DNA from 3 places in the Maridesulfovibrio spiralis genome. Region 1 is predicted to be linked to each of the others. Evidence: riboswitches for the same ligand, from Rfam matches in the RefSeq annotation. Region 1 holds a riboswitch; each other region holds the start of a gene.
What was found. Region 1 has a riboswitch for cobalamin ahead of ACNI29_RS09265 (ribonucleoside triphosphate reductase). Riboswitches for the same ligand answer to the same signal wherever they lie in the genome.
Positions count from the first base shown of each region.

Region 2: it holds a riboswitch for cobalamin, as region 1 does, so the genes downstream of both, ACNI29_RS19890 (sirohydrochlorin cobaltochelatase) here and ACNI29_RS09265 (ribonucleoside triphosphate reductase) in region 1, are expected to answer to the same signal.
Region 3: it holds a riboswitch for cobalamin, as region 1 does, so the genes downstream of both, metE (5-methyltetrahydropteroyltriglutamate--homocysteine S-methyltransferase) here and ACNI29_RS09265 (ribonucleoside triphosphate reductase) in region 1, are expected to answer to the same signal.

Region 1 is NZ_CP182344.1:2,064,296-2,073,982, forward strand. Features, by position in the region: gene ACNI29_RS09260 (methyl-accepting chemotaxis protein) at 121-2,355, shown strand; cobalamin riboswitch at 2,620-2,779, shown strand; gene ACNI29_RS09265 (ribonucleoside triphosphate reductase) at 3,042-5,099, shown strand; gene ACNI29_RS09270 (hypothetical protein) at 5,267-5,497, shown strand; gene ACNI29_RS09275 (methyl-accepting chemotaxis protein) at 5,695-8,007, shown strand; gene ACNI29_RS09280 (DMT family transporter) at 8,138-9,019, shown strand; gene nhaB (sodium/proton antiporter NhaB) at 9,108-9,687, opposite strand, start outside.
Region 2 is NZ_CP182344.1:4,423,162-4,432,848, forward strand. Features, by position in the region: gene ACNI29_RS19860 (aspartate-semialdehyde dehydrogenase) at 1-363, shown strand, start outside; gene ACNI29_RS19865 (aminotransferase class IV) at 752-1,702, shown strand; gene cobI (precorrin-2 C(20)-methyltransferase) at 1,762-2,469, opposite strand; gene ACNI29_RS19875 (ABC transporter substrate-binding protein) at 2,470-3,396, opposite strand; gene ACNI29_RS19880 (ABC transporter ATP-binding protein) at 3,314-4,090, opposite strand; gene ACNI29_RS19885 (FecCD family ABC transporter permease) at 4,087-5,148, opposite strand; gene ACNI29_RS19890 (sirohydrochlorin cobaltochelatase) at 5,168-6,070, opposite strand; cobalamin riboswitch at 6,176-6,379, opposite strand; gene ACNI29_RS19895 (MATE family efflux transporter) at 6,399-7,739, opposite strand; gene trmFO (methylenetetrahydrofolate--tRNA-(uracil(54)-C(5))-methyltransferase (FADH(2)-oxidizing) TrmFO) at 7,845-9,167, opposite strand; gene ACNI29_RS19905 (ABC transporter ATP-binding protein) at 9,367-9,687, shown strand, end outside.
Region 3 is NZ_CP182344.1:708,876-718,562, forward strand. Features, by position in the region: gene ACNI29_RS03295 (methylenetetrahydrofolate reductase) at 1-621, opposite strand, end outside; gene metE (5-methyltetrahydropteroyltriglutamate--homocysteine S-methyltransferase) at 694-2,967, opposite strand; cobalamin riboswitch at 3,044-3,227, opposite strand; gene ACNI29_RS03305 (DUF4136 domain-containing protein) at 3,424-3,996, opposite strand; gene ACNI29_RS03310 (pilus assembly protein PilZ) at 4,535-4,885, shown strand; gene ACNI29_RS03315 (glycosyltransferase family protein) at 4,949-5,944, shown strand; gene metC (cystathionine beta-lyase) at 6,129-7,292, opposite strand; gene ACNI29_RS03325 (L-serine ammonia-lyase) at 7,383-8,732, opposite strand; gene ACNI29_RS03330 (2-thiouracil desulfurase family protein) at 8,829-9,233, shown strand; gene ACNI29_RS03335 (hypothetical protein) at 9,312-9,581, opposite strand; gene ACNI29_RS03340 (YkgJ family cysteine cluster protein) at 9,592-9,687, opposite strand, start outside.

The sequences.
Region 1 (9,687 bases):
CCGAAATCAGTTGAAAAGAGTTATCATTTTCATTATTCCCTCTGGAAGTACTTTTCATGAAGTCAATTATAGTTTTCATTTGAAAACGAGAGTCATTTTCATAAATGAAGGAGCGGGGGAATGAAATACACTTTTAAATTATCACATAAAATAGTGGCAGGTATGCTTCTTTTCTTATTGTGTGCTTTGTGTCTGGGCGGAGCTTCAATCATGACCCTTAAAGGGTTGACCGCAAAAATGGAAGTCCGCAACCAGCTTGATGAGATCATCAGCCTTGGAGCGGAAGCACAGGCTTTAGCTATGGACTGGTTGGTTCATCGCGAAGAGCTTTCCATGGATCAGTCAGGTAAAGGCGGAGTAGAGTTACTTAAGGCATATAATGATAAAGTCAGACACATGAATGGGGAGTTGGACACTGCCATGGGTGCAACTGTCGATGAACAGGCCCGCGTGGCTCTTTACGAACTCAAAGAGTCATTTAACTCTTTTGATCGCAGTTTCAACAATTTTCAGGTCCAGTTCAATTCCGGGGTGGGGCAGGTTAAACGGCTGCGTGAAATTTCGGTAGAAATTTTGGGGCAGGCTCTTTCCCTGCAGAAAAGTATCGAGCGTTCAGCGAGAAAGCAGGGCAAGATAAATACAGTCCTGCAAGAAAAAGTATTTTCGTCTTCGGTTGACGATCCGGGTTTGCTTGCACAGAATCTTTCCAAATCCATAGATGATCTGAATGAACTGGCAGCCAAGAGGCATGTTTCAGCAATCATGCTCAACAAGCCTCTTGGATTTCAGGAAATGGCTAAGGATTTTATTCTTTATAAAGATGCAGCCAGCGGTTCCGGTTTGATTGTCGATATTGAAAAGCTGATGGGCATTGATCCGGATTCGAGCATGGGGGCTTCCTATCCACAGTTTGCCCCGCTGTTTTCCAAGGGGCGCGAGGCTAAGCTGTTCAATATAATTGTTGGATTGACCGGTGAATATCTAGATATTTTTAAATCCTACTACAACCTCAGCCTTAAGATGCAGAAATCCATGAAGGACATGGACAATGCCCGCATCGCGCTCATCGAACAGGAGTACACTATTCGCACGGCTCAGGTCGTAAGCTACAATGCTATGCAGGAGCGGGCTGTTTATGTCGTCAGCGGCTTGAGTGGGTTGGCTGCTTTGATCGGCGTGTTGCTCATTCTTGTCAGCCGCAGGATCATCATTAACCCTCTTCGCCGAATTATCGGGGAAATTGCCCGCACCAGCCGTGACATAGGTGCGGGAACTGCTGACCTGTCGTTCAGGGTGCGGCAGGAAGGAAATGGCGAACTGGGGGATCTGGCGGATTCGTTCAACGGGTTAATGCATGTAATTGAGAAGGATCGGGTCAAGGTTGAGCAGGCCACTGAGGCGGCTGAACGTGAAGCTTTGGCTGCCCATGATGCTTTGGAGGGACTGAATGAGGCCCAGAAGGAAGCGGAAAGTGCACGCAGGCAGGGGGTTCTTGATGTTGTGCGCAATCTTGAACAGATTGTCAGCGGGCTATCCGTAGCTTCTGATGAAATCAGCAACCATGTGGCGGATTCCAGCAGAAGGGCAAGGGAGCAGCAATTAAATCTTTCGGAATCAACTTCAGCCCTCGATCAGATGACCTGCTCCATTCAGGATGTTGCCCGTAGTTGCTCTGATGCTGTGGTCGGGGCCGGGGATGCCATGAATACGGCCAACCGCGGGGCTGAAATGACTGGGGAGGCCATTCGGTCTATCTTCAGTGTTAAAGAGCAAAGCGATAAACTTAAAGACAATCTTAATGATATGAATGTCCGGGTCGAGGACATCGGGCGGATCATGTCTGTTGTAAGTGATATTGCGGACCAGACCAACCTGTTGGCACTCAATGCGGCAATTGAGGCGGCCCGTGCCGGGGATGCCGGACGTGGTTTTGCCGTGGTGGCTGATGAAGTGCGCAAACTTGCTGAAAAGACCATGAATGCCACCAAGGATGTCAGCCTTGTGGTTGAGGCAATTCAAGACAGCTCTCATGCGAATGTTCAGAGTATGGAAGAGGCTGCAATGTCTGTACTGGATAGCACCCGCCTTGCTGAGCAGGCCGGGGACGCCCTCGGGGAAATTGTAAACCTCGTTGAAGGGGTTACCGGACAGGTTCAGAATATATCTGCAGCCGCTGAGCAGCAGTCAGTTTCATCGGATCAGATTAACTCCTCATCCCGAAAGATAAATCAGATGGCAGAGCTGACCACAAAATCCATGCAGAAATCAAATGATTCCGCAAAAGATCTATCCATTCTGGCCATGGAATTGCGTACATTGATTGATGGATTGCGCGAAGAGTGCCGCGCTGTTTAAGTCGATAATAAAAATTAAGCTGCTGTTACAGGCCTGCAAAAAAATATTTCAGCCGGGTATTTTTACCCGGCTGATTTTGTGGGAAAATAGCAGAGGATTTTGTTTCTAAATCAGTCTCTTAAGCTCTTTTGAACATCAAAAGAACAACTGTGGAAAACTTGTGTTCCACATGAGTTATGCCATGCGGCTCTAGGGCTGATAGGGTGTTCATTAAGAAATAGTCTAGAGAGTCTTGACCATATTTTTGAGTCTGGTAGACTGCTTTCAGTCGTCAGCACTTCAGGAGTTCGTTTGACGCTTTCTGAGCATTTGAAAACGAACAAGACGGGAACCCGGTTTGAATCCGGGGCGGTCCTGCCGCTGTCAGGGAGGCATTCTGTGCACAACCCCGAGCCAGCACCCCGGCCTGAAGCGTACCTGCCCGATGCCAGTCCTGTTTCATAAATTAAGGATGGCGTGATAGAGAGGCAGGTCAGTTCAATTTACCGGAATCCCTGTTTCTGACTTTTTTCCGGTTTCAAAAGTCCTGCAGGATGTGCCTTCCGGGCCACCTGCTCCAATTGCCACACCACCATAAGACACGGCTTGTCCGTGGGCTTGCAATCTGGGGAGGTTGCATCCTTTTCTGCGTTCTTTTTTTGGCGCGGCGGTGATGTGTGCGGACAAATTTTTAATCAGGTAGTTTAATGCCCAAACAAATTCTTAAGCGTGACGGATGTCTCGAGTCCTGGTCTACTGAGCGTATTTCTGAAGCTATTTTTAAAGCTCTCAAAGCAAGCGGTATCAAAGACCCCCTGCTGAGCAAGCGCCTTGGCCGCAAGGTTGAGCAGAAGCTTGCAGATGTTGATGTACCTGAACAGGAAATGGTTCAGGATATGGTACAGCTGGTACTCATGGAGAACCGTCTCTACTCTGTCGCTGAACGTTACATCATCTACCGCGAAAAGCGCCGCGAACTTCGCCGTCAGGATGAAACATACCTCGACATCGCCGGAACCATCGAAAGCTACCTCGACCGTTCCGACTGGCGGGTAAATGAAAACTCCAACATGGGGCATTCCTTTCAGGGACTGATGCTGCACATGTCCGGAGCTGTTCAAGCCCGTTACTGCCTTGAAAAGTACCCTGAGGAAATCAGGCTTGCCCACGAGCACGGCTATTTCCACATTCACGATCTTTCTTTCGGCCTTGCAGGATATTGCGCCGGCTGGTCCCTGCGTGACCTGCTTCTGGACGGTTTCGGCCTTAAAGGCCGTTGTTCTTCCGGTCCTGCCCGCCATTTTGATTCTATTACCGGGCAGATGGTCAACTTCCTCGGCACTCTGCAGAATGAATGGGCCGGAGCACAGGCTTTCAACAACGTTGATACCTATCTCGCGCCTTTCATCCGTTACGACGGTCTGGATTATGACCGCGTGAAGCAGATCGTGCAAAAGCTGATTTTCAATCTGAATACCACCTCCCGTTGGGGCGGCCAGAGTCCGTTCACCAACTTCACCTTTGATATGGTTCCGCCCAAGCACATCGCTAACGAGCCTGTCATCATCGGCGGTGAATTCCAGGATACCACTTACGGTGAGTATCAAGAAGAAATGGAGATGATCAACCGCGCCTTTGTTGAAGTCATGCTCGAAGGTGACTCCGACGGCCGTATCTTCTCTTTCCCGATTCCCACTTACAACGTTACCCCGGATTTTCCGTGGGAAAGCGAAGTTGGTGAATTGCTCCTGCAGATGACCGCTAAATACGGTGCTCCTTATTTCCAGAACTTCATCAACTCCGACCTCAATCCCGAGGACGTGCGTTCCATGTGCTGCCGTCTGCAGATGGACCTGCGTGAGATCCGCAAGAAAACCGGTGGCCTTTTCGGTGCCGGGGACCTGACCGGTTCCATCGGTGTTGTTACCCTTAACCTGCCCAAGCTGGCATATCTTGCTCAGGGTGAGGAAGATTTTCTCGACCTGATCACCGAGTACGCTACTCAGGCCAAGGATTCTTTGGAATACAAGCGTAAGCTGGTTTCCGCCAACTTTGAGAACGGTATGTTCCCCTTCTCCCAGCGTTACCTGAAGAACGGTTTCAAGGGCCATTTCTCCACCATCGGTCTCATCGGTGGTAATGAAGCCTGCCACAACCTGCTGGGTAAAGGTATTGATACCCCTTCCGGTTCACGCCTCATGCAGCGGGTTCTGCACCATCTGCGTGATCTGACCGTGCAGTTTCAGGAAGAAACCGGAAACCTCTTCAACCTTGAAGCTACTCCGGGTGAAGGAACCTGCTACCGTCTGGCAAAGATCGACAAGAATCTCTATGCCGATATCTACACCTCCGGTAGCGATACCCCTTACTATACCAACTCCACCCTGCTGCCCGTAGGTGCTACCGAGGACGTTGTTTATGCTCTCGAACACCAGAACGACCTGCAGACTCTGTATAATGGCGGAACCGTATTCCACTCCTTCCTCGGCGAAGCAGTGCCCGATACCACCGCACTTAAGAACTTCATCATTAAAGCTATGACAAATACCAAGATTCCTTACATCTCGGTGACTCCGACCTTCTCGGTCTGCGAGGAGCATGGTTATCTCTATGGCGAGCATTTCGAATGCCCTGACTGCGGAAAGGATGCCGAGGTTTATACCCGTATTGTCGGGTACTACCGTCCGGTAAACCGCTGGAACAAGGGTAAGCAGGAAGAGTATCGCGAAAGGACTGAATACAGCTACAATTCATGCGCATGCTAGAATTGATTCGGTTGAAGTAAACATATTGAAATGAAAAGTCCGGGGGAATCCAGTTTTCTCCCGGACTTTTTGCTGAGCATCATTTATATTATTTTGTAATTGCTTGCGTTAGCGGTTTTCAGGATGTAGATTTGGGTACTGACCGGAACCATTAACAGTTTATGAGTATGATACTATCAGCCAGCCAGTTACGCGCTCTGCGCCAGAGAAATGATGAGGAACTTCGCAAGGGAAGTTACGCCAAGCATGGCTACCCCGCGAATACTATTCAGGATTTGCTTCATACTGTTGAAGCATTGAAAAGTGAAAAGAAGAAGTGGAAGAAAGTTGCTCAAGAGCGCGGAGAACTGCTCAATAAGATGAACGGTTTATTGGAAGACTACAACAAATCAAAATAATAATAGAATAGAGCTGTCTCAGCCCACTCTGTGTTTTGCAGAGTGGGCTTTTTATATGGGAAATTCTGGCGGGTAGGGGGGCTATTATAAATGTTTGATTCTGATCCAAAAATAATATCATTTTGATCTAAAAACTAATTACCTCTTATCTTCATAATAAAGCAGGCGACTGTTAAATAAATCTAAGGGGTTCAGTAATGGGTTTTAAAAGTATAAACACCGGTCTTGGGATTATGATTGCGACAATTGTCATTGTTTCGGTTTCAGCATTTGTAATCGTGGTCAACTCTATGACCAATTCTGCTGTGATGGGGATTCAAGAACAGAACATGGAAGTTCTGAATAATAAGATAGTCGATGAGGTCGAAGGTTTTCTAAAGCAAACCCGTAGTACTTTACAGGCTTTTGCAGGCAACAATAATGTTCAGGACGGATTTGTGGATGGTGCTGCCGCAGAAGAGGCTGAGAAGCAGTTCCAGAATATGCTGAAGAATAATGACAAGATTGATATGCTGGGTGCATTCGATCTTAAAGGAAGCAGCGTGTTCGGTCTTAGAGCCAATGGGCAGAGTACCGCCGGGGCTGACCTGAGTTCGAGGCAATATGTACGTGAAATATTGAATGGCAGCCAGTTTGCTGTTTCAGATGTTCTAAAATCAGTTCTGGACGGCCGGATCATTGTCGTTATGGCTGTTCCGGTTCGAGGTGTGCAGGGACAGTTGCTTGGCGGCATTTTTATGGGCTTGGACTGGCAGCAGTATGCGCAGGAGATGATCGGTGATATTTCCATTGGTGAAGACGGTTATGCATATATTCTTGATAGTTCCGGGCGTATTATAGCACACAAAGTGAGTCAGAATCTTATTCTTAAAGATATTTCAAAATTCCAATTCGTAAAAGACAGCCTCGCTTCTTCCAAGGGTAAAACCGAATATGATTGGGAAGGGCGATCTAAAATTCAGTCTTTTCAGGTTGTCCCTTCTACCGGATGGGTGGTCTGCATGTCTGCTTATGTGTCTGACCTGACCCGTGCTGCTGTTGAAGAGCGTAATGTGCTTATCGGTATGGGGATTGTCATGGTCATCCTCCTTGTCAGCATAATTGTTTTTACTATCCGTAAGCAGGTTACCGGGCCTATGGCTGTTATCCGTGATTTTACCAGTGAGATTGCCCGAGGCAATTTCAAGGCAGAGCTTACCGGTAAATATGTTTGCGAACTCAAGGATCTTTCTGAAAATATTGATTTCATGGTGGCGGAACTTAAGAATAAGCTTGGCTTTTCCGATGGCGTTCTTAAAGGTCTGGTGTTGCCTTGCGCCATAGTTGGTCCCGAAGATAATATGCTCTGGGTTAACAATGAATTTTGTGAATTAATTGAGTCTAAATTTAATCCTGAGCAGGTTAAAGGCCTTACTTCCGGTGAGCTTATTTACGGTGACTCAGGTCGGGAAACGATTTCCTACCGGGCTATCAAAGAACAGCACCAAATCAAGACAGAAATTGATTTTCAGGTACCTTCCGGTCTGACCAAGCAGCTTATGATTTCGAGTACCCCATTTTACGATATGGATGGTGTTTTACTCGGTTCTGTTGCTGTTTGGATTGATATGACTGAAATACGTGAACAGCAGCGCATGATTGAAGAAAATAATATTATGATCTCTGAGGCCGCTGCCAGCGCTACGGAAGTTTCCAATCAGGTTTCCAGTTTTTCCGAGGCTCTTGCTGCGCAGGTCGAGCAGTCCAGCCGTGGTGCAGAGGAGCAGTCGGTCATGGCAAGTGAAGCCGCCACCGCCATGGATGAAATGAACTCAACTGTGTTTGAAGTTGCCCGTAACGCTTCCACCGCCGCTGAGCTGGCTGATGCGTCGCAGCAGAAAGCAGGGGAAGGCGAGCAGAAGGTGGAACAGGCTGTTGAGACCATTGTCCAGATCCGCGAGCAGTCCGACCAGATGCAGAAAGACATGGCTGATCTTGGTCAGCAGGCAGAAGGCATCGGTAATATCATGGGTGTGATCAGCGATATCGCGGACCAGACCAACCTGCTGGCTCTTAACGCAGCCATTGAGGCTGCCCGTGCCGGGGATGCCGGACGGGGGTTTGCTGTTGTTGCTGATGAAGTGCGTAAGCTCGCAGAATCCACCATGAACGCGACCAGCGAAGTCGGTGAATATATCAGCCGGATTCAGGAAAGTGCGAAAACCAATATCGCTAATACCGAGAAATCTACTAAGGCAATCGGGGAAGTGACCGAGCTTGTTAACCAGTCAGGAGACATTCTTACAGAGATTGTGGAAAAGGTTTCTGAAACAGCTGATCAGGTCCGGTCCATCGCCACTGCTTCGGAAGAGCAGTCCGCTGCCAGTGAACAGATCAGTCGCTCCACCGGACAGATTAATACCATCGCCGGGGAAACCGCACAGGCAATGAATGAGTCTGCTGAAGCTGTCAGCCGGATGTCTGAGCTTGCTAAAGAACTTGATGAGATTATCGGGCGTATGCAAGGGTAATTCTGCTTAGAATATTGTGAAAATGGGCTGTCCACGATGGGCAGCCTTTTTTATAGTTACTTTCAAGATTGTTTTTTTTGATCAGCATGTATAGTCTTTGGCCCTAAACAGTGGATTTTAGGAGATTTAAATGCTTAAAGGGCCGCTCTATTCTATAATGTCAGCTTTGGGGCTTGGAACTCTGGCTATTTTTTTCAAGCTTGGTCTCGGGATGGGCCTGGATCCGCTTGAGCTGATCCAGTACCGTTTTACATTTGGGGCATTGGCACTTTTTCTATGGCTTGGCGTAACAAGTCCCGGCCTGTTGAAAGTATCCCCTAGAGTGCTGCTAAAAGCTGTTGTCCTTGGAGTCTGTATCTATCCGGTTCAATCATGGCTTTTCATTATGGCTCTTAAGCATATTCCGGCTTCTACTACTTCTCTCATCTATTATTTCTACCCATTGATGACGACCTTTATTGCGATGACTTTTTTGAATTTGCGTCCTGGTAGATCTGTGTTCGCGGCATTGGGGCTTATTATCTTTGGGAGTGGGCTTGTCTTTTACAATGCTTTTGCCCGGCAGCTTGATACTCAGGGGATTGTTTATGCTTTAGCCTGTATGGTCTGTTTTTCAATTTACCTGACTGTGATACAGATATTTACCCGCAATGATGAAGCTAAGGTTATTGTGCCCTACGTTGTTCTCTGTATGGCTTTGGTGTTCAGTTTTTTGTCTTCACCACTGAAAGTCTTTGCGCTTGATATGCAGGGCTGGTTGATTGCAGTCGGGCTTGGCTTGATACCGACAGCATTGGCAATCAGCCTCCTTTACCGTGCAGTCGACGCTATCGGCAGTGCCAAGGTTGCTATCTTTTCAACCATAGAACCGGTGACCACGGTTTTGTTGGCTTCATTTGTCCTTGGTGAACACATTGCACCTGTTCAAATTGCGGGGATGATTTTTATCCTGTTGGGAATTGTATTGCCGAATCTGCAATTATTGAAAAGAAGGACAGCGGTAAGCAGTTAGCTTTACACTGTATCTGGCTTGTTTAGATGAAAAAGCCCCTGCCGGTTTCCCGGCAGGGGCTTTAATTTTATTATCGTAAGGGCTGTTCCTACAGGAAGTACCAGGTCGCGGCGAGGCCGGTGATAGACATGGTGATGGTGTAGGGGAAAGCCATCTTTACCATCTGACCGTAGGACAGTCTGATGAGCGGAGCGATGGCGGAAGTCAGCAGGAACAGGAATGCAGCCTGGCCGTTAGGAGTTGCAACACTGGGGATGTTGGTACCGGTGTTGATTGCAACTGCGAGCAGGTCGAACTGTTCACGACCGATAACGCCGTTCTGGAATGCTTTCAGGGTTTCAGATACGTATACTGTTGCAACAAATACGTTATCTGAAATCATGGAGAGCACGCCGTTGGCAATGTAGTAGGCAGCGAGCTGAACTTTACCTTCAAGGCCGAGCACATAATGAATGATCGGGGCAAAGAGGTGCTGTTCGTGGATGACGCCTACGATTGCGAAGAACACAACCAGCAAAGCTGTAAAGGGCAGTGCTTCTTCAAAAGCGTGTCCGATCTGGTGTTCTTCAGTGATACCGTTAAGCGCGGTGAGCACGACGATTACGGTCAGACCGATAAGGCCGACTTCTGCAATGTGGAATGCCAGAGCGAGGACGAGGAAGATAGCC
Region 2 (9,687 bases), 2.1 Mb from region 1:
ATCATGGGCGACGACTCAATCAAGCTCACCGCTACCACCGTGCGCGTGCCCGTCTTCTACAGCCACTCCGAGTCCGTAAACATCGAAACCGAGGAAAAAGTTACTGTTGAGGAATGCCGCAACATGCTTTCCAATTTTCCCGGCGTAACAGTTGTGGACTTTCCCGAGAAGAACCTCTACCCCATGGCCATCGACGCTACCGGTGAAGACGATGTATATGTCGGACGTATCCGCGAAGACGAAACCATTGAAAACGGCCTGAACATGTGGATCGTTTCCGATAACATCCGTAAAGGTGCTGCACTCAACACCGTACAGATCGCTGAGACCCTGATCGAACGTGATCTGGTTCGTGTAAAATAGGAACGCCTCCGGCGGCCCTTTCGGGGAACCCTGCCGGGAGCCTTAAACCCTTTTTATTGCGCCCCTTCCTGGGGCTTACCCCTTCGGGGCGGTGCTTTCAGGCACCGGGCAAATCCGCTTTCCTGCGGATTTGTGTAAAAAGGGTTCAAGAATCCCAAAAACTTTTAATAGTTTTGATTAATGCAAAACTTATTAAATGTTCCCTTACAAAATCTGAAACGGTGAAGCTTACTTCTAAGCTTCACCGTTTTTTTGTGTCTTGTATTCCCTCTTGCGAAATCCCGTGCTTTGGCGATAATGTAATCCGGCTTTGCGGAAGTGGATTCCGTGAGAGCATATGGCGGTTATGATCCCCGAAAGGGTATATATAATTTTACGGAGTCTGGAATTGATTAGAAAAGTTGACGCGAACGAATACATCGATGCAATGCTTTCCGCCATGCGCGCGGGAACCGAAAAAGTCTGTGCTTTTTATGAACACCGTATCGGGCTGGTTTGCACCGACCCCAAACTCATGCTCATGCCCTGGGATGACCACCTGGTGCATCGTGGTGACGGCGTATTTGAAACCATGAAATTTGTAGACGGCAAAATGTACCAACTGGCCCCGCATATGCGCCGCATGAAACGCTCCGCACGGACCATCAGTCTGGAACCGCCCTGCCCATGGGAAGAGCTGGAAACTCTCATCCTTGAGGTTGCCGGGGCTTCAGGGGTGGATTCAGGTCTTGTACGTGTTCTGCTTGGGCGCGGGCCCGGCGGGTTCGGGATTGACCCTTACGAATGCCCGGTTCCCTCCCTGTACATCGTAGTTTACAAGCACGAGCCTAAACCGGAATCATGGTATGAAAAAGGCGTAACGGCCTTCAGAAGCAAGGTTCCGGCCAAGCAGCCCTATCTGGCAACAATCAAGTCCATCGACTACCTGCCCAACGTAATGATGAAGATCAATGCCAAAGAAGAAGGTTTTGATGTTCCCTTCTGCTTTGACAGCTTAAGCTTCCTCGCCGAAGGTGCGACCGAAAACGTCTGCATCGTCAGTCAGGATGGCAAACTCTATACTCCGAAATTTACCAACTCTCTGGCCGGGACTACCATTGCCCGTGCTCTGCAACTCATCGAAAATGAGATTGAAGTGGATTTCAGGGCAATTTCCGAAGAAGACATCCTGCTGGCCAAAGAAGTCATCATCTGCGGAACATCCATTGATGCAGTAGGTGTTGTCCGCTTCAACAAAAAGCCCATCCACGATGTCCGCCCCGGTCCCATCTGCAAACGCATGCGTGAATTGCTGCAAAAGGACCTGCACGAAACAGGGACACCGATTATCAAGAGCTAAAAAGAAAGGCCGTGAATCCACAGGAATTCACGGCCTTTTAAATTCATCTCGAACTAAACTTACTTTCGAGCCGTAAGCAGCATAAGCGAAAGATAAGTCGTCTTTTCCGGCACTTCGTTGATGTCCGGATAGATAGCTTCGCCGTCTAGACCGAGGCGGGTGTAGAATTTCACATCCATCTTATCCATTTCATTCACGGTATCACGCAGCTCAGGAAAATTGCGGTAGGCTTTTAGGATTACTGCGTTATCGACTGAATCCAATGACTCAGCAAACTTCGCAGTATCAGCCACACCGGAGGTCAGCAGCAGATTCTGACCGGATTCCACAAGCACCTGCTGTGATCTGGCCGCAGCAGCCTGATAGGATGTTATCCCGGGCACAACATCGAATTCCACTTCAGGATAGAGCCGTTTCATGGTCTGCATCATGTAGCCGAAGGTTGAATAAATCAGCGGATCGCCAAGGGTCAGGAAAGCTGCAGTCCTGCCGCCCTCAAGATACTTCAGTGCGGTACGGCAATTCTCTTCCCAAGCCGCGGTCAGAACATCTTTATCACGGGTCATGGGATAGCCGAGCTTGACTACCTCGCAATCACCACGCACGAATTCTGAAGCAATTTCAAGGGAATGGGAATATTCATTTTTAGTTGAAGAAGCGGCAAAGACCACATCAACTTTTTCCAGCACGCGCACCGCGCGCACAGTCAGCAGGTCGGAATCACCGGGACCGACCCCGATGCCATATATTTTTCCAGAATTACTCATTTATTTCTCTTTAGTATTAAAAAGGAAGTCCGCCAGAATCTCCACGGCTTCCACATTTCTGGGACCGGGCCGGGAAAATACCGACTCATCCACTTTCAAAATTCTTTTGCTGCGAACCGCGTCGATGAGCTTAAAATGACTGCGCTCATCAGGTTTGACCGGAGAAGGATTCATGCGTCCAGTCTGGTAGACGTAGTTCTGCGGGTTGATCCGCATCAGCTCTTCTTCACCCATGCGCACAATCTTCTTGTTATTGGTCACGCAATTCACGCCTCCGGCATGACGGATAATGTCATTCACAATTGATCCCTGCCCCGCTGCCAACAAATTGGGATAACGTATCTCAAAAAAAACTGACGGCAAGGAATCAGAAACAGCACGATTATGCAACACTTTATCCAGCCGTGCATTCATTGACGCAATCAATTTATCCGCTGCTCCCGGTTCCCCGGTAAGTACGCCAAGCCTGCGGATCATGGAAAACATCTCGTCAAAAGAGGCAACCTTGAACATGGCGCAAGGGATGCCCCGTGTACGTAGCGGTTCAAGGGATGTCGCCGCCTGAGAGCGTCCGGCCATCTGCAAGACTAAATCAGGCTGCAAAGCTACGATCAGCTCCGGGTTGGGCCGCATATGCGTTCCGATGGACGGCAGCGCGGTTATCTGCTCCGGGTAGTGATCCGCAGCAGTGCGGGCCACCAGCCAGTCTCCCAGATCCATTGCGTACAAAATCTCATTAAAAGAGCCGTACAAGGCCACGATGCGCTTTGCCGGACGCTGCAGCACAACTTCGTTACCGAAATCATCGGTAATGGAAATCCCGGCCTGCGCGCTACCTGCTAAACTAATTATCAGCAGGAGAAAAAAGAACCTGCGGAACATGGAGCCGGGGATGCTCAACAACCGCAACAGATGTCTGGTAAACATTTGAAATATTTTCCTCTGTAATTACTTCTGCAGGAGAACCGTCCAGCTTCAGATTTCCTTTGGACAGGAAAACCAGCCGATCAAAGTAAAGAGCCGCCAGATTAAGATCGTGAATCACGCAGACGATTGTTGCTCCCTCTTTGTTCATTTTTTTAAGCAGGTCGAAAAGCTCAATTTTACCAGCCACATCAACACCGGAAGAGGCTTCGTCCAGCACCATGATCCGGGCCTGCTGCGCAACAGTCCGGGCCATGAGCACCCTCTGGAATTCACCTCCTGAAAGCTCGGCAACAGAACGATCCTCAAGATGGCTGATGCCGACCCGTTGAATGGCTTCAGCGCAAATTTCTTCATCCGCTGCATCATAACCGAAAAAGCCGGAACCATGTGCATAGCGGCCCATCATAACCATGGATCTAACGGTCAGCCCAAAAGCCGGGTCCACACGCTGCGGCAGCACAGCCATTATCCCGGCCAGTTCACGGGGACGGTAAACATCCACAGCCCTGCCCTCAATTTCAATTGAACCTTCAAGAGGGGTAAGGACACCTGAAATTGATGAAACAAGGGTCGTCTTGCCGCTGCCGTTCGGCCCGAGGATTGCGGTCATGGAGCCTGACGGAAACTCCAGATTAAGGCCGTGCAGGACTTCGCGTCCGGCGTATCCGGCTTTCAAGTTCCTGATCCTGATCATGCGGAGCCTCCTCCGCTGTTAAAACCGGAACGCAGCACAATGCAGAAGAACGGACCGCCGAGCAGGGCCGTAACCACACCAACCGGAAGCTCCTCGCCACCGGAAAGCAGAGAACGGGCAATGACATCGGACCAGACCAGCAGCAGACCTCCCAGCAATGAGGAGGAAATCAGCAGCGGCCTGTGCTCCGCTCCCTGAAACATGCGCACCAGATGCGGGACAATTAGCCCCACAAATCCGATTATCCCGGAAACCGCCACCGCCGCCCCGGTCAGCAAACCGGAACCGACCAGCAAAGCCATGCGCACGCGGGAGACGTCCATGCCCAGATGACGGGCCTGAGTCTCACCCAGCGAAAGGATATCCAACTCGCGGGAATAATAGACCAGCGGAATCAAGCCGGCGATAAAATACGGCAGGAACAGCTGCAAATGCGACCAGCCGCGTCCTTGAAAACTACCCATGATCCAAAAGACAATTGACGTTACTGACTCCTCATCAAGGGATTTGAGCAGGGAAATCAGCGCGGAAAGAAAGGTCGCCACCACAATCCCGGCAAGGACCATCGTTTCACGGCGCAGTCTGCCGCCGATACGCCCCAGCACGAGCACCGCACCTAGCGCGGCCATTGCTCCGGCAAGGGCCGCCAGAGGCAGGAACAGATTCCCGAATCTGGACCAGAGTTCCGCACCGAGCATGGTCGAGCCGGAAAAAATAGCCAGACTGGCCCCGAAAGCCGCCCCGCTGCTCACCCCTAAAGTAAACGGATCTGCCAGCGGGTTGCGCAGGATGCCCTGATAAACAGTCCCGGCTACAGCCAGCGACATGCCTACCAGAAATGAAAGGCAGACCCGGCTGAGCCGCAGATCAATAACGATAAAAGACAGGGCCTGATCAACCTTCTGCGTCCCGATGCCGAGGACGGATTTAAAAACCGCCAGCACCTGCGCGGGATCAGTTCCATAAGCCCCGAAAAGACAGGCGGCAAAGATGGAAACAGGCACGAGCAGAGACAGAACCAAAACAGCCTGCGCCCTTCTATTACCAATAAATGCCATCATCACCGCCTGATTTTAATTAATGATCACCAAGGTGCTTGAAAGCAACCTTGAGATGGTCAACCCAGATATCCACAACCTGCGGAAATTCAGCAGTACCCTTGAGTACAGGCACGCATTTGTAGCCTTCCTTAGTCAGCTCGGACTTCCATGAATCATCTTCATCACCGGCCATATCATTGCGGGCGTGGTCGCCTGCTACGGACATGTAAGGCATGAGATAAACTTTTTCAGCCTTGCTTTTCTTGAGCAGGACTTTCACATCATCAAGGGAAGGTGCGCCTTCTACAGTACCAACGAAGATCTTGGGGTCAACTTTGGAGAAGTAGTTCTGGGAAGCGGGATAATAAATATTTGCAGCATGGTGGGTTCCGTGACCCATGAGTACAACCGCATCCTCAGCCTTACGGTCTTTAGGGATGTTGGCAACAATGGCATCAACGGTGCGCAGCATGTCTTTGTCGGAGTAAAGCAGAGGCTTACCGACGGTAACCCTGCTCATGCCTTTGGGCATGCCTTCGAAAGCCTCAACTGTTTCAACTATTCCGAAATACTCTTCACCGGGAATGGTGTGCAACGACTGCACAGCAACGTGAGTGAATCCGGCATCCATCATTTTGGTCATAGCCATTGCCGGGGAATCCACACTACGGCCTTCTTTAGCCAACACATTTCTGATGATAGCGGAAGAATAGGACCAGTAAACCGGAACACCGGGGAAAGCTTTTTTCACAGCTGCATCAATGGCATCAAAGGAAGCCTGAGCTTGTGGCATGCTGGAACCGAAAGCAGCCAGCATAATACCTTTTTTGACAGTTTTTGCTTCACCGTGTCCGGCCATGGCAAGTGAAGGAATCAGCAGACAACAAACCAGAAGAAATGCGGGGATGAATTTGAATTTGTCCCCAAAGCGACACTGCATAACAGTCTCCTCAAATTTGGGGGGCTTGGGAATGGTAAAACCACACAGACCAAGGGTATGCGTAGTAATTTCTGACAGTTAAAAGCCCCGTTATCCGTCAGAATGATCGTGATTTGCACCCGGGCAGGTCTTCCGACTCGTCCCATTCCATCCAGCCTTCCCAAATATTGATTCAGTGGCGTGCCGGACCGGAATTAATCCGATCCACGGGATGAAATTATCAACAGGACTCACGGCGGCGGGTCCGTTCCCGATTTACACGGGATTCCCTATTAAGCTCGTGAGAGCACCTCAGGCAAAAGCTTGATATGATTGTTCACATACATTGTCAATCACGATCCACAGCCAACGGGCCGTTCCCGATCCCCGGCCAGATACGGATCATACCGAATACAGCTCGCAAAGAAGTCCACAATCCGGCCACAATCCAGATCCAGAACAGCATATGCTGCGGATGCAACCAGTCTACCACAAACAGAACTGCCGAGCTGGTCAGCACCGCCGCGAGCATGGCATTACGCAAATAGCGGAAGTCACCAGTTCCCAAATGGATTCCATCTGTGGCAAAGGAAAGTGAATTTATGGGCTGCAAAAAAGTTACAGCCAGCCATGCCGGGGCAAAAACCATTGCCGCCTCTTCCGGGACCAGCAACCATGCTACAGGCTGTTGCCCCAGATACATGCCGACGGTCAGCAACACCCCGGTTGCAAAGCTCCACTTACAGACAAGTGCGGCAACTTTACGGGCGGTCCTCCTGTCAGCACGGCCCACAAAGTAGCCCACCAGCGATTGTCCGCTGATGGCAAATGCATCCAGAAAAAGGGCCAGAAAAACAAAAAACTGGCGGATAGCCTGATGCGCAGCTCCTGATTCCGCCCCGGCCTTGGTTGCAAACCGGGTACAGAGCAGCAAAAACAGGCATACACATCCGGTCCGCACAAACATATCACCACCGATCACGAACAACCGCCGTGCATCCGCAAGACTGAATCCGGTATTGAATCCGTAATGCTTGCGCACTACCAGCACCGCCCAGACCGCACCGATCCACTGGCTGATTGCACTAGCCAAAGCTGCCCCGCCCACGCCCATAACCGGGAACGGTCCTTTGCCGAAGACCAGACACCAATCGAGCACAACGTTAATGACGTTCATACCCACCGCAATCCAAAGTGGGGAACGCATATCCTGATAACCGCGCAATGAGCCGAAGCAGGCCAGTACCACCAGCACTGCCGGAGCACCCAGCAACCGATAGCGCATGTAATCAACAGCCAGATCACGCACAGCGCCGTCACCGCCCATAAGAGCCGCGATGTTTCCCAGAAACGGAGAAACCAGTAAGGCCAGAACTACACCCAGTACAGCGGAAATGCCCGCAGCCATCCAGCCAAGGGAAGAAGCCCGTTCCAGATCACCCTTGCCCAGTGCGTGCGAAACCTCAGTCTGTGTGCCGATTCCTAAAAATCCGAAAACCCAGAACACGGATGAAAACACAATGGTCCCGATGCCAAGTGATGCCAACGGTTCAGGTCCCAGCTTGGCAACAAAAGCTGTGTCCACCAGCCCTGTCAGAGGCTCCGCTACCATGGAAAAAAGAACCGGAATTGCCAGAGTCAGCAATGTCCGGTTCGGATTTATTTCAAAAGGATGTTGTTTGTTTGTCATGAAAAGATGCCTTCGGCGACCCTGCCGGGAGCCTTAAACCCTTTTGCAAAAGGGTTTAAGAATCCCAAAACCTTTTACCAAGCTTCGCGTAGTAAGCTTAAAGGTCTATTTTTCTATATTGTTTTCTAACCAAGCCTCAAACATCTCCATGGCCCGTTTGCCGTAGAGTTCTTTGCGGACACGTTTGGGTGCGCGTTTATTGAGCGCGGGCATTAGTCCGAACTGGACGTTGGAGGGCTGGAAATTCTTTTTCTTTTCACGCAGATGCCCAAGCAATGCACCCATGGAAGTTTCCGGCGGCGGTGCAGGGAGTTCCTTACCTTTGGCCTGTTCAGCAAGCATGCGCCCTACCCAGAGACCGCAAGCAGCGGATTCAAGATATCCCTCAACACCGGTAATCTGCCCGGCGAGATGGATACGGGAATCGGCTTTAAGAGCCAGTGTCTCGTCCAACACTTCGGGAGCGTTGACATAGGTGTTGCGATGAATGGAACCCATGCGCAGAAATTCCACATCTTCAAGTCCGGGAATCATGCGAAAAATACGTTTCTGTTCCGGGTACTTGAGTTTTGTCTGGAAGCCTACAAGGTTGAAGGCGGTCTTATCTTTATTCTCAGCGCGCAACTGAACAACGGCATGGGCCTGTTCTTCTGTGCGCGGATCAATCAGACCAACAGGCTTCAGAGGCCCGAAGGAGAGGGTTTTTTCACCACGGTCGGCCATTTCCTCAATGGGCAGACAACCTTCGAAGTGAATTTCCTTTTCGAACTCACGGGGCACAACGCGCTCCCCTTCCTTGAGTTCCTTAATGAAAGAATTATACTGTTCTTCGGTCATGGGACAGTTCAGGTAATCATCATCTTCGGGCTTGTAGCGGGAACCGAAGAATGCCACGTCCATGTTCACGGAGTCACGGCTGACTATAGGCGCGATGGCATCATAAAAATATAAACGCTGTTCGCCGATTTTGGAGATCAGGCTTTCGGTCAAGCCTTCGGAGGCAAGCGGCCCGGCACAGACAACAACTTTATCGAAGTCGGCAAGTTCAGGATCATCAAGGGAGCTGATTTCCTTGCGGACAACGGAGATAAATTCGTTCTGTTCAATTTCTTCGGTAACCAGTCTGGAAAAGACCTCACGGTCAACGGCCAATGCGGACCCAGCAGGAACGCGAGCATTCATGGCAGCTCTCATGAGCACGGAATCGAGGGCTTCCATCTCTTTTTTAAGCACCCCGATAGCGGTGTTCAGTTCACCGGAACGCAGAGAGTTGGAACAGACCAGTTCAGCCAGACCGGGCAGGTGGTGGGCCTCGGAATATTTATCTGGCTTCATTTCATAAAGAGTTACCTGAATTTCAGCCTTCGCAAGCTGCATAGCACATTCACACCCGGCCAGTCCGCCACCGATTACAGCAATTTTATTCACTTATCGTACTCCAAAGTCGATTGTATTTTCTGATATTCTCAATTAAGAATTAGTTGATGCGCTTCGCGCTTTCTATCAAAAGATTTCGCCTCCGGCGGCCAAAGGGGATAATACCCTTTGGAATCCCTGAGGGTTTTAAAGCTCTCATTATATAAATCTGTGCTGAATTAACAAATTCAGCGTATGAGATTCCATAACTATGACCTCACCTATCCTGAAAATCAAGAATCTGACGACATCTTTCGCCACTCCGGGCGGAATCATTAAGGCTGTGGATAATGCCAGTCTAGACTTAGGGCAAGGAGAAACTTTAGCCATTGTCGGTGAATCCGGCTGTGGTAAAACAGTTCTCTCCCTTTCGGTGATGGGTCTGATACCTGATCCTCCGGGCCGGATCACAGGAGGCGAAGTCCTTTACCGCGATCAGGACCTTGTGCAGCTCTCGGATCAGGAAATGCAAAAAATTCGCGGCAACAAGCTTTCAATGGTATTTCAGGAGCCAATGACCTCACTGAACCCG
Region 3 (9,687 bases), 1.4 Mb from region 1:
AGGCAGCACGCCGGGAATCACCGGACGCTCAATACCCAGCTCAGCTAAACGCTCCACATAGTCAAAATAGACCCTGTTATCAAAGAAAAGCTGGGTCATGGTGAAGTCCGCACCCTTGGAAAGCTTGGTATGATGGAACTCAAGATCACGGACCAGAGAAGGGGAATCAGGATGGCCGCCGGGATATCCGGCTACCCCTATGCCGACCTCAGAGAATTTACCGTCCACGTATTCAACCAGATCGGAAGCATGAAAAAAACGACTATTATCAGCACCCCCAGCATCACCGACACCATCACCGCCAAGGGCCAGAATATCCGAAACTCCGGCCTGAACCAGACTGTCCACAAAACCGTCGATGGAAGTCTCGCTGGCTCCGACGCAGGTCAGATGAGCAAGAATATCAACACCCATTTCCTTTTTCAGCAAGGAGCATATTTCAAGTGAATTTTCATGGCTGCTGCCGCCCGCACCGTACGTAACCGAAGCGAAAAGAGGATTTAGAGCGGCCAGTCTTTCAGCCCTTTTCATGAACTTGGGCCAAGTGGATTTGTCCTTGGGAGGAAAAAATTCAAAGGAAAAAAACTGTCCTGTTTCATTGATATTCTGTGCCACCTGCATTTTTAATTCTCCATTTAATATGCTTGCTTCCCGGACCGCAGGCACGGCCTGAGAAGAATTATTAATCACTATCTATTTAATTTTACGGCGTACTTTTTCAGCCGCATTAACCATATTTTCAAGGGCCGGAACAACCTCATCCCACTTACGGGTTTTAAGACCACAATCCGGGTTTACCCAAAGTCGCTGCGCCGGGATAACTTCCAGCGCTTTTTCCAGCAGGCGGACCATATCATCCGCTGCCGGAATTGCCGGACTGTGGATGTCATAAACACCGGGACCGACTTCGTTGGGGTAACTGAACTGCCTGAAACTGCCCAGAAGCTCCATGCGGCTGCGACTGGCTTCAATGCTGATCACGTCAGCATCGAGAGCGGCTATGGAATCCATGATTTCATCGAATTCGCAGTAGCACATATGGGTATGAATCTGGGTGCTGTCCGCAACGCATGAAGCGGAGAGCCGGAAGCACTCGCAGGCCCATTTAAGATACTCGGCCTGTTCGGATTTGCGCAACGGAAGGCCTTCACGCAAAGCGGGTTCATCAATCTGGATAACCCTGACTCCGCTCTGTTCCAGATCAGCAACCTCATCGCGAACTGCCAGTGCTATCTGGCGGCAGGTTTCGCTACGCGGCTGGTCGTCACGCACAAAGCTCCAGCAAAGAATGGTAACCGGACCGGTGAGCATACCTTTGACCTCACGTCCGGAAAGGGACTGTGCGTAATTAATCCAGTCGACGGTAATGGGGCCGGGCCGTGAAACATCACCGAAAATAACCGGAGGCTTTACGCAACGGGAGCCATAGCTCTGCACCCAGCCATTGGAAGTAAAGCAATACCCGTCAAAGTTCTCGCCGAAGTACTCAACCATGTCGTTACGTTCCGGCTCACCGTGAACCAGAACATCAAGGCCGATTTCTTCCTGTCTGCGAATACAATCTTCAATGTAGCCGCGCATAAAGTTTTCATAATCCGCCTTTTGGATACGTCCATTTTTGAAACCGCTTCTGGTGGAACGAACTTCAGGGGTCTGAGGGAAAGATCCGATTGTAGTCGTGGGCAACAGAGGAAAGCCAAGTTCACGCTGTGCTTCAACACGCTGGGGATACAGAGAATCACGCTTGTAATCTTCATCCTTAAGGGCAGCCAGTCTGGCTGAGACCTGCGCATTATTAACTCGGATGCTGTTCTTGCGAGATTTGAGAATGCTACGGTTTCGGGTCAGCTTTTCTTGCACGCAACGGCCTGAAGCTGCGTCAGCGACCAGCCTGATTTCCGCGCATTTCTGGCGGGCAAAAGCCATCCATGATTTGATTTCACTATCCAGCTTAGTTTCAAGCTCCAGATCGAAAGGCACGTGCAGAAGTGAGCAGGAAGGGGCAACCAGCACCCGCTCGTCGCCGAGCACGGTTACCGCTGTTTTCACGCTGGCAACAGCACTATCAAGATCAGCGCGCCAAATATTACGGCCATCAACTACGCCGAGGGAAAGCATCAACCTGCTGTCCAATTTTGTAAGCAGCTGCTCAAGGTCCGTACCGCCGCGCACAAGATCAACGTGCAGAGCATCGACAGGAAGATAGGCTGCGGCTTCAAGATTCTCGCCCAAGCCGCCGAAATAGGAGGCAACCATAACCTTGGTATCGGCAGCTGCTTCCTTGAGTGTCCGGTACACAGGAGCAAAAAGTCTGCGCACTTTATCATCTAGATCAAGAGCCAGCACAGGTTCATCAAACTGAATCCATGTGCATTTGCCGGAAAGCTTTTCAATCAGCTCCACATAAACAGGCAGCAGTCTTTCCAGCAGGTCCAGACGGTCGAACTCCTCATTCGCGCATTTACCAAGCAGCAGAAAAGTGAGCGGACCGGGAAGTACAGCCTTAGCCCTATGGCCAAGTTCGACAGCCTCACCCAGCTGCTGCAGCAGGGATTCATCAGCGAGAATAAATTCCTGATCCTTGCTGAATTCAGGAACAAGATAGTGGTAGTTTGTGTCAAACCACTTGGTCATTTCCATGGCAGCGACACCGTTCTCCCCCGCCTCACCACGTGCCATACGGAAGTAGTCATCAAGTACGGCACTTCTTCCGGCAATATTATATCTTTCCGGAATAACGCCGAAACGAAAGGAATTATCCAGCATATGATCGTAGTATGAAAAATCCCCTACCGGGAGAATATCCACTCCGGCCTGTTTCTGGTCTTCCCAGTGCTGTGCGCGAAGTTTCTTGGCGGTAAGGGCCAGATCATCAGCTCCGGCCTCGCCTCTCCAATAGGATTCAAGTTTCTTCTTCAGTTCACGGTTACTACCTATTCTGGGGTAGCCCAAGGTGTGCGTCAGCATTTACAATCTCCATGTTTACAGTGTCCGCATAGTACGGCGGGATTATCTCCCTGTTTCCCGGACCTGTTCGCGCGGTCCGCCACTTAATCCTGCAGGACGTCTTCTGGCTTCCGGTTCTTTTTGACGCACAGCTCATGACCTTCCCGTTTTACACAGTGACCAAGAGCCATTCACTTTAATTTATCCGGTTACAGCAGCGCGCCTGCGACGGACTTTCACCGCCTTCCGTTTCCTGCAGGCCTTACAACTCAAATTCAATATATAAAAATATTGTTATATAGAGATGCACAAATGACACTATTAGACCCTCAAGTCAAGAGCTATTGAAATTTTCATTAGCCTTGAAAGGAATCTTCCCTATAAACAAAGGTCCCAAAACAAGAAAAAGGCTGCGGGAAACCCCACAGCCTTTTGAATATACATACCGCCACTTAAGGCGATCATTTTTTTTAAAATCTATTCACAATCTCTGACACTCAGCTTTTCACGAAACTTTCCTTCACCGACAGGAAATTTCATCAAAGCACCTTTAACCAGACAACGTCCTACAACTTCAAGCCCTTCCTGATCATCACTTGCAGCCTTTCCACGCCACAGATAGGTCTTTAAGCCATCATTCTCAGGGGTCATCAGATAAATCCGCACGGTATTATTCACCCGTGAGGCATCAGCAGTCTTAACCACACCTATGTCAGAATAAGTTTTGCTGATGTAATCATATTCATAGGCTTCCCGTTTATATGTGCTGCCTCTTTCCAGAAATGCCTTGGAGCCGAAATTTACCACAACAAGAAAATCCGGGGCTGCGGGATCATAACGGAAACCTTTGGCTTCAAGCTCAAGCTTTGCAGAATTAAGCAGAATAGCTTCAAGATCTTGTTTGGACTCACTTTTATGTTTAAATGAGAAAGTCTTCAGCTTGCTGAAATCTGTACCTTGCACAGGTTTGTTCTCGACATCCATGTTCACGTACACACAACCGGGAAGCAACATTCCCAGCAAAGCAAAAACAATTAATAACTTCCTCACCGCAAACTCCTGACTTTATTTGTCACGGACACCTAAGTAGGCTGCCGCGTTAAATTCCATATTACAATTCCCTACAGCTAACTACTTAACTTTTTTAACGCCTTTAGCCAAGACTAAAAACGTTTTCAATCAATCATAAAATCATCTCCGAATCTCCCGGAAGACTTTGCACTATACCGAACCGGACCAGCCATGCACAATACTGACACAAAACAAAGAGGCCTCACTCAACTACGTATTTATACGCCATTTCCGTTTCCATAACTTTTTTACACAAAAAGAAATCAGACCAACGGTACGAGCATACTAATAAATAATATATTACGTCGAGACCACTGCAGATTGCATAAATCCAGCCAGACAATATCAACAAATACAAACGTTAAGAACATTACCAAGATATTTAAACAATGAAATCTGCGCCAAAACTTGACCTTATCAGTAGGAAACAACGCCTCAATATTGAAAAATACACAAAAAAATAATTCACTTGTATTTTTTGCAATCATATTGTTCCCTCTCTCCGGGGAGGAAAGAAATGAACAGATTTGACGATCGCCGAAAAAACATACGAATTGACCTTGGTTCCATAAACGGGTTCTTCCGGCAATGTGATATTGCCGCCTCAGCATCCGAAAAAGATCTGGATATTACCATACTGAACATATCCCCTGACGGGATGAAATTCAGGATCAACTCCGGCAACGACTTAAAACGGCTCAGGCTGGATGATGAAATTTTTATTCGCGGCTGCATTTTTAATGACAATATCGGATTCCTGAGCAGCCAGAAAGCTGTCACAGTCTGGCAGGAAAACACTCTTTTCGGGGCAAAATTCACCCCGGCCCTTGAGCTGGAGGCAGCTGACCTATCAGAAATGATCCGCTGATACTTATAATTCAAAAAAACTCTACCCCTTCCAAAGCGGCCTGTTAATTGATATCTTTTTTTTGTGAATACGCAAAAAGATAAAACAATCGCATGGGTCGGTAATATATTCTTCCGTAAAGGTATGGATAGACTTGGCTACAAAACAGTCCACATTCCCCTTGAAGGTCAACAGGTCTTAACCTGGCAGGATATTGTAGACAAAACCGGGACTGAACCGTTCGCAGTCATCTATGCAGACAAATCCATAGCCCCGCCCATAGCCGGGGTGGAGAATTTCCCCTGCCTGACTATTTTCCACTGTATCGACACTCACATCCACAGCTGGTACCCCCTCTACGCCCAAGGATTCGACATCTGCCTTGTCAGCCTGAAAGACCACCTTGAACGCTTCTCGCCACGCTTGAAAGAATCACGTATACTCTGGTTTCCCCCCATCGCAATGGATCATGACCAGCCCGCTGACATGGAAAAGGAATGGGATCTACTTTTCGTCGGCACTGTAGATGCCGAACTGACCCCCGAAAGAAAAATATTTCTTGATAAAGTTGCCGAAAAAATTCCGGGGCTCCACGTCACCAAGGGGCGCTTCAGGGAGCTTTTCCCAAGAGCAAAAGTAGTGCTCAACATCGCTGAACGAGGAGACCTTAATTTCAGGGTTTTCGAAGCTCTAGCCTGCGGTTCATGCCTACTGACTCCCAAAATAGACAACGGACTTTTTGATCTCTTTGAAGATGAGGTTCATCTGGTTACTTACGAACCGAACAATGCCGCTGATCTGATAGAAAAGTTCAACATGCTGCTGGATGACGACGAACTAAGGGAACGAATCGCCCGGCAGGGAAATGAATTAATCGAACGCGAACACCGCATCATCAACCGGGCAGAGACCATGCACAATGTCATTAATGAAATGAATGTCGAGGCGGCCATAAAAAACCGTATTGAAGCCGCCCCGCAACTGCGCCGCAATTTCCTGAAATCACTCTATCTGCACTGGGCCGAAGAGGTTGGCGTCCCCGAATTACAGATGGTTTATTTGCAGGCTGCTAAAAATTAAAATGCTCCGCTGCTATTTGCAAAAGATGCCTCCTGCAGCCCCACAGAGAGTCCCTTCAGGTGTCAGATAAACTTTTAATAAGGGACCGAAATTTTCAGAACATATACACACAAAGCCCTTAATATCATTAAGATATTAAGGACTTTTGCAAATTGAAATAAAGATTAGGACGCAGCGCGATCAGCTATGCTTTCAGCCTATTCAGTCCCTGAGCCAGATCTGCCTTCAGGTCTTCCACATCTTCCAGACCTATATTCAGCCTGAAAATGGTCTTGCCTTCGTAGCCGAAATGGTTGGTTCGTTCGAATTTACCACCGGTAATCAGGCTCTTGAATCCGCCCCAGCTGTAACCGATACTGAAGAGTTCAAGACCATCCACAAAGGGAGCATGGTCAATGTCCTCGTATTCTTCCTTCAGGGTAAAAGAAAACAGGCCGCTGGAACCTGTGAAATCCCTTTTCCAAAGACTGTGCTGGGGATGGCTTTCAAGTGCCGGATGGATAACCGCCTCGACCATTTCGTGCCCTTCCAGCCATTTGGCAATTTCAAGTGCGGATTCCCCGTGATGTTTCAGCCGGACCGGCAGGGAACGCAATCCGCGCAGGGCCTGATAACAATCCTCCTGCGGTGCGTATGATTCAAAAACATTGTAGCAGCTTTCGAAAATTTCCCAATGCTGCTCATTAGTTGAAACAGTGCCCAGAAGAATATCAGAATGCCCGGTAATGTACTTGGTCACCGAGTGGATGGAGACATCAACCCCAAGTTCAAAGGGGTTAAGATAAAGAGGAGTAGCCCATGTGTTATCGATTACGGTTACGATGCCCTTCTCCCGGCAGACCTTGGTGATTGCCGGGATATCCTGAATCTCAAGAGTATTTGATCCGGGGGATTCCATAAACAGCAGGACTGTGTTTTCCCGAATGTAATCAGCTACCCCGGCTCCGGTGTCAGAGGGCAGGTATTCAGCTTCCACACCGTACTTGGAAAGAAATTTATCACTGAAATGGCGGGTCGGACCATAAACATTATCACAAAGCAGAATATGGTCCCCCTGCTTGGTGTAGGCCATGAGCACCATGGCAATAGCGGCGATTCCGGACTGGAGGGCCTTGCAACCATGAGCACCTTCAAGCTCAACCATAGCCGCCTCAAAAGCATTCTGGGCTGCCATACCGCAAAGACCGTAAGGGATTCCCTCATACTCTCCGGCATTGCATTTCTGGAGGTCGGCGTAAGAATCGAAAAGTACCGTGGACGCGCGGTGCAGTGGAGGATTAATTGTATCTATGAATTCTCGGGCTTCGGCCTTGCCCGCATTAACCAGTTTGGTGGAAATATTCTTCATGGGAACTCCTTGTTGTTTCTGGACCAAAATATAAAGCGGGAAACTGGAAAAACAACCAGCTCCCCGCATTAATTTTATTTTTTAATATCCTCAGCAGTTCGGAACAGAAACAGCCAAGCCGCCAAGTGATGTTTCCCTATATTTGGAATTCATATCCTTTCCGGTTTCAGCCATGGCCCGCACAACTTCATCAAAGCTGACTTTATGGAATTTTTCATTCTCAACCGAAGTTATGAGGTAGGCATTGTAGGCCCTGACAACTCCCATCGCATTGCGCTCAATACACGGAATCTGCACATACCCGCCCACAGGATCACAAGTCATGCCGAGATGATGCTCAAGGGCCGATTCTGCGGCATTCTCAGTACGCCAGAAGCGGTGTCCGTTAGCATAAGCAATCAGCCCGGCAGCCATGGCCGAAGCCACCCCGACTTCCCCCTGACACCCGACTTCCGCTCCGGCAATGCTGGCATTATGCTTGGCGATGAATCCCAGAGCAGCAGCCACAAGCATTCCCTCACGCACTTTTTCGCGGCTGACACCCAGATCTTCTTCAAGAGCATAGATCGCCGCAGGAATAACCCCGGCTGAACCGGAAGTGGGTGCGGTGACTACAATACGTCCGGCAGCATTTTCCTCGGAAGCCGCAAAACCGTATGCATTGAGGCGGAGCAGAAATTTATCTGCTGCATTTGGCTGACCGCTGTTTTCAAAAAGACGTTTGGCCTTACGATGTAAACCGATGGGACCGGGCAAAGTTCCTTCCGCATTGAGACCGTTCACAACTGCCTGCTTCATGGCATCAAGAATCGCATCAAGCTTTTCATATACTTCCTCTTCTGAAACCCCGGTTATTGCGGTTTCATTGACCAGCACAGCCTGATGCATGCGCAATCCTTCTTCAGTAAGGATCGCTTTAAGTTCATCCATGTTGGAATATTGATAAGGTGGCACACGGGGGATTTCTTCCTGCTGCCCCTTCCATTTAATAAAACCGCCACCGATAGAATAGTATTCCTGCTCAAAGAGGACTTGCGTACCTTTCCTGAGTCTGATCAAAAGCGTATTTGCGTAAGGGAAATCATTTTCCACCTCGGCAAAGACAACATCTTTCACGCTCAATTGAACTGATATCCCGCCACTTTCAAACTGGTGGCCTGTGCCGTCAGCAAGGGAATCCAGAAATTCACATTCAACATTATCGGGCCTGAAACCGAGCAGTCCGGCTACAACGGCGCGGTCAGTTCCATGCCCTTCCCCGGTGGCACTTAAGCTGCCGTACAACCTGATTTCAATATTATCCGGTACAGCATCAAGAGAGAGTTCGCCCACAGCATTATGAAAATTATACCCGGCTTTCATAGGACCGATAGTGTGAGAACTTGAAGGACCGGGGCCAATCTTGAATAATTCGAAAACAGAAGTGGTGATGGCGGTCATAACTCCTCCTTGACCGTGAAAATTGTTTATGAAATCTATCACTAGCACAATGAATAGATCCTAACAACGCACACTGTCACTGCGGAGGTTACAAGTATGTATATTGTAAGTGGATGCCTTGCCGGACTTTGCTGCCGTTACGACGGCGGTGACAACGCGGATGAAAGAGTTATGCAACTGGTAGCAGAAGGTAAAGCAATACCGGTCTGCCCTGAGCAGCTGGGAGGATTGACCACCCCGCGTCCCCCTTGCGAAATTACCGACGGCAAAGTCATGAGCAACGAAGGAGCGGATGTCACTGAAAGTTTCATACGCGGAGCGGAAGAAGCACTCAAGCTTGCCAAGCTCGCAGGCAGCAATAAAGCTATCCTCAAAGCCCGCTCCCCATCCTGCGGTATCGGCAAAATTTACGATGGAACATTCAACGGAAATTTAATTGACGGCGACGGACTTTTCGCCGCCATGCTGCGCAAAGAAGGCTTTAAGCTGGAAACAGAATAAAAATATCCCGGAAATCAAACAAGATTTCCGGGATATTTTTTCACGTATGATCAGCCAGGCAAAATGCTCAGCAAAAAATTAATGCGTAATTTTGTCTTCTTTGATCAGCTGCTGGGCTACGCTGAGATCGTAGAGGGACAGCGGATTGCGCTCCGAACCACGCTTTTTGTATTCTTCAGCGGCTTCCATGATCACGTCATAGGGCAGCCATTCGTGCTTATCCCAGATAACGGGGTTATCGTTGGACCAGAGTCTGAATTCAACGGACCCCTGATTTTCACGCACATACATTTTTGTATCGCGGGTCTGCAGGGAAGGGTAATAATAAAGTCCACGTTCGTCTTTCATTATAATATCCTTAAAGTTTACGCAGTGAGAAAGATTTACCATTGGGGGTCGCGATAATACCGTAACCTTTAATGAGCGTGCTCATAGGACGTCCAAAGAAAAAATC